One region of the Pseudocitrobacter sp. 73 genome, then DNA from elsewhere that is predicted to be linked to it. Evidence: predicted binding sites of a transcription regulator. Region 1 holds the regulator's gene; the other holds the start of a gene.
The links. Region 1 encodes PurR, which represses purine synthesis genes. Its sites were predicted from a motif close to CANGCAAACGTTTGCNTG; they were not measured.
Positions count from the first base shown of each region.

Region 2: the regulator PurR is predicted to act here: its motif matches at 651-668, upstream of purE (5-(carboxyamino)imidazole ribonucleotide mutase).

Region 1 is NZ_VTZO01000008.1:174,152-176,562, forward strand. Features, by position in the region: gene F0Q32_RS08070 (YnhF family membrane protein) at 51-140, opposite strand; gene purR (HTH-type transcriptional repressor PurR) at 435-1,460, shown strand; gene punR (DNA-binding transcriptional activator PunR) at 1,457-2,389, opposite strand.
Region 2 is NZ_VTZO01000020.1:4,818-7,228, reverse strand. Features, by position in the region: gene F0Q32_RS18825 (hypothetical protein) at 1-149, opposite strand, end outside; gene purE (5-(carboxyamino)imidazole ribonucleotide mutase) at 740-1,249, shown strand; gene purK (5-(carboxyamino)imidazole ribonucleotide synthase) at 1,246-2,313, shown strand.

The sequences.
Region 1 (2,411 bases):
AAATGATAACAATCGCAGAGAGGGAGAGCCGTCTCTCCCTTTAGGATGGGTTAATGCAGGACGGCGGTCAGCGCGGCAGCAACGATCAGCGCCAGCGTAATAACCGTAGTGGTAATTGACATCTTCAGTTCAGTACTCATCAATTTTTCTCCTTATTATCCCCACACCAAAAGTGAGCTATGTCATTTTTGCACACTTATTCGCAAAAATCTTCCCGGATTTCACGCAATAACCGATTTTGCGCTTCCACTTTTGTCAAAGATAAGACAAAATTCGACGCTTATTAAAAAGTGTATCGGCCATTGACCCCCTCCTGTCGTCCTGTGTCGTTTTCCCGGCGAACCGCAATTCATAACATTGCGCCAGGGTGAGTGAAGGCAAACGTTTTCGTATTGAATCGATCAGGGGCAGGCCCGGGTCTGGAGTGAGATGGAATGGCAACTATTAAAGATGTAGCGAAGCGCGCAAACGTTTCCACTACAACTGTATCACATGTGATTAACAAGACGCGTTTTGTCGCCGAAGAGACGCGTGAAGCGGTGTGGGCGGCAATCAAAGAATTGCACTACTCTCCCAGCGCCGTGGCCCGCAGCCTGAAGGTCAATCACACCAAATCCATTGGTTTGTTGGCGACCAGCAGTGAAGCTGCCTACTTTGCAGAAATTATTGAAGCTGTTGAGAAAAACTGCTTCCAGAAAGGCTATACCCTGATCCTCGGCAACGCGTGGAACAATCTTGAGAAACAGCGCGCATACCTCTCCATGATGGCGCAGAAACGCGTCGATGGTCTGCTGGTAATGTGTTCCGAATATCCGGAACCACTGCTGCAGATGCTGGAAGAGTACCGTCATATTCCGATGGTGGTTATGGACTGGGGTGAAGCGAAAGCCGACTTTACCGATTCGGTTATCGATAACGCCTTCGAAGGCGGCTATATGGCCGGCCGTTATCTGGTGGAGCGTGGGCATCGCGAAATTGGCGTTATCCCAGGCCCACTTGAGCGCAATACGGGTGCGGGTCGTCTGGCTGGCTTTATGAAAGCCATGGAAGAGATGATGATTAAGGTGCCGGAAAACTGGATTGTTCAGGGTGATTTTGAACCGGAATCCGGTTATCGTGCAATGCAGCAAATTCTGTCCCAGAATCCGCGCCCTACCGCTATCTTCTGCGGTGGCGATGTCATGGCAATGGGCGCATTATGCGCCGCAGACGAAATGGGGCTGCGCGTGCCGCAGGATATCTCGCTGATTGGTTACGACAACGTGCGCAACTCGCGTTTCTTTACGCCAGCACTGACCACCATCCACCAGCCGAAGGATTCCCTCGGGGAAACCGCCTTCAACATGCTGATGGACCGAATTGTCAGTAAACGCGAAGAGTCGCAGTCCATCGAGGTGCACCCACGCCTGATTGAACGCCGCTCCGTGGCCGACGGCCCGTTCCGCGACTATCGTCGTTAAGCCTCTTTGCGAACGCTCGCTGCGGGCGTTCGCAACCATTCACTGTTCAACGTTTCACTGTCCCCCAAATAGGCTAATAACCAGCTTAGCGCCGGTGAACTGTCGTTTTGCTGCCAGGTCAGACAACAGGCCGCATCGGGAAACGGGTTTTCCAGTTCCAGAGCAACCCATTCGCCTTTATCTACCTTCGGTCGCGCAAAATGCTCTGGCACCATGCCAACGCATAACCCTGCGGATAAGCAGGTTTCTGACGATTCCCAGTCAGGCACCACGACCCTTTTCTGATTATCCAGCAACCATGTGGTACGTTTAGGTAACGAACGTGACGTATCTTCACGCACCAGCGACGGCCAGTTGCGCAACACATCATCACTGAGTGGCCCTGTCATTTGCGCCAGTGGATGGGAACGGGCTACCACGCACTGCCAGCTCAGCATGCCCATATCCCGAAACGCATAGCGACCACCAACCGGTATCGCGCGCGTCGCGCCAATCGCTAACTCAACTCGCCCATCCGCCAGCGCATCCCACACGCCATTAAATACTTCCTGATACACCAGCAGCTCTACATCACTGAAGTGGCGATAAAAATCGACAATCATTTGTCGGGTGCGCTCTGGTTTTACGATATTGTCTACCGCAATCGCCAGCTGTCCTCGCCAGCCATTGGCTATCTGTTGACACTGCTGACGGGTGATCTGCATTTTTTTGATAACAGAGCGTCCCTCCTTCAAAAACCATGCCCCTGCCGGGGTTAATTCCACATCCCGATGACGGCGTTCGAAGAGCGGAACAGCCAGCCACTCCTCAAGTTGACGCACCGTATAGCTGATAGCAGAAGGCACACGATGCAGCTCATTTGCCGCGCCGCTAAAGCTTCCGTTACGCGCAACCGCATCCACAACTTCCAGTGAATATTCAGACCACATATTCTGCCTACAAAATTTTTGA
Region 2 (2,411 bases), on a different contig from region 1:
CAATCCGGCAGCGTAGCGCCATCGCGGGTAATCATTTCATTATTATGGCGGTGGTGATGTTTACTGTTCTCCTGTGGAGGTGCAATAACGCACCCGGATAACAGCAATACCAGTCCCGCCGCAGAAAATATCATTCCTGCTTTTTTCATTTTAAATACCATGTCGTTGTAGATAGTTTAAATAATCAATCCGTTTAATTTATCGCTTTCAAATGAAGCTTTATATTCATCGTTCCAATGAGACAACAACGGCAGCATAGGAGATATTCCTGCAAAAAAAAAGAGGTCTAACCTGGTGTTTAACTCTGTTTTAATTATATGATTTATCAAGATAAAAATTAAACAGATATTTATTTGTTATCGTATCTTTAAAACACCTGAAGAATATCGTTGTTATTTATTTTAATTATTACAGTATTTACGACTAAAAATGCGCACCGTAACTACAATTCATTCACCTCTTGCAATTAAAATTACCGATATATCTACCCATGGGTATTTATTATTTTTCAGGAATTATCCAATTAAATAAAATACGTTATATTGCTAATCAGATTCATTACCAGGCTATTAGTGAGCATCCTTTTAAAACAGAAAAAAATGACATCTCGTTTTTATTGTTACAGAAAGAAGAAACCCAGCACTCACGCCTACGCAACCGTTTTCCTTGTCCATTTTCCATGCTATTCTCTGTGGCCTACAACGTCGTGTGCAGCACACCCACAGGAGTTTTAAGACGTATGTCTTCCCGCAATAATCCGGCACGTATCGCTATCGTGATGGGGTCCAAAAGCGACTGGGCTACCATGCAGTTTGCTACCGAAGTTCTTGATATCCTGAATGTTCCTCATCATGTCGAAGTGGTTTCCGCCCACCGCACGCCCGATAAACTGTTCAGCTTCGCCGAAAGCGCCGAAGAAAACGGCTATCAGGTGATCATCGCGGGTGCAGGCGGCGCGGCGCATCTGCCGGGCATGATTGCCGCAAAAACATTAGTACCGGTGCTGGGTGTGCCAGTACAAAGCGCTGCCCTGAGCGGTGTCGATAGTCTCTATTCCATCGTGCAAATGCCGCGCGGTATTCCGGTCGGAACACTGGCGATTGGAAAAGCGGGTGCCGCTAACGCCGCCCTGCTGGCCGCGCAGATTCTTGCCCAGCACGATGCCGAGCTGCATCAACGCCTGGCGGAATGGCGTCGCGCGCAAACCGATGAAGTCCTGGAAAACCCGGACCCGCGGGGTGACGCATGAAGCAGGTTTGCGTACTGGGCAACGGCCAACTGGGGCGCATGCTGCGTCAGGCCGGCGAGCCGCTGGGCATTGCCGTGTGGCCCGTTGGTCTGGAAGCCTCACCGGAAGCGGTGCCTTTTCAGCAAAGCGTCATCACCGCTGAAATTGAACGCTGGCCGGAAACCGCGTTAACCCGCGAGCTGGCGCTGCATCCGGCATTCGTTAATCGCGACGTATTCCCGATTATTGCCGATCGTCTGACGCAAAAGCAGCTGTTCGACAAACTCAGCCTGCCTACCGCGCCGTGGCAACTGCTGGCGGAGCAAAGCCAGTGGCCTGACGTTTTCGAACGTCTGGGGGAGCTGGCAATCGTGAAGCGTCGCACCGGCGGTTACGATGGTCGCGGTCAGTGGCGCTTACGCGCAGATGAGACCGCTCAGTTGCCTGACGAATGCTATGGCGAATGTATCGTTGAGCAGGGCATTAATTTCTCCGGTGAAGTCTCGCTGGTTGGCGCGCGTGCCCACGATGGCAGCACCGTGTTCTATCCGCTGACCCACAACCTGCATCAGGATGGCATTCTGCGCATGAGCGTGGCGTTCCCCCAGGCGAACGCACAGCAGCAAAACCAGGCCGAAAGCATGCTGTCAGCAATTATGCACGAGCTGAACTACGTGGGCGTGATGGCGATGGAGTGCTTCATTACCCCTGCTGGACTGCTGATTAACGAGCTGGCTCCGCGCGTACATAACAGCGGTCACTGGACGCAAAACGGCGCCTCCATCAGCCAGTTTGAACTGCACCTGCGCGCTATCACCGATTTGCCGCTGCCGCCGCCAGTGGTCAACAGCCCGTCGGTAATGGTTAACCTGATTGGCAGCGACCTGAACTACGACTGGTTGAAGCTGCCGCTGGTACATCTGCACTGGTACGACAAAGAGGTTAGGCCGGGCCGGAAAGTCGGTCATCTCAACCTGAACGACTGTGATACCGGGCGTTTAAGCGCCACGCTTGAAGCCCTCACACCACTGCTGCCGCCGGAGTACGCCAGTGGAATTAGCTGGGCGCAGTCAAAACTGGCTTAAGCCTAACGTGCCGGGGAACGATCCTCCCCTTCCCCGGCTCTCGTCACAAGCGTAGAATCCCGTCCGAGTTTCCCTCCCGATTTTTACAGAAGGATTTG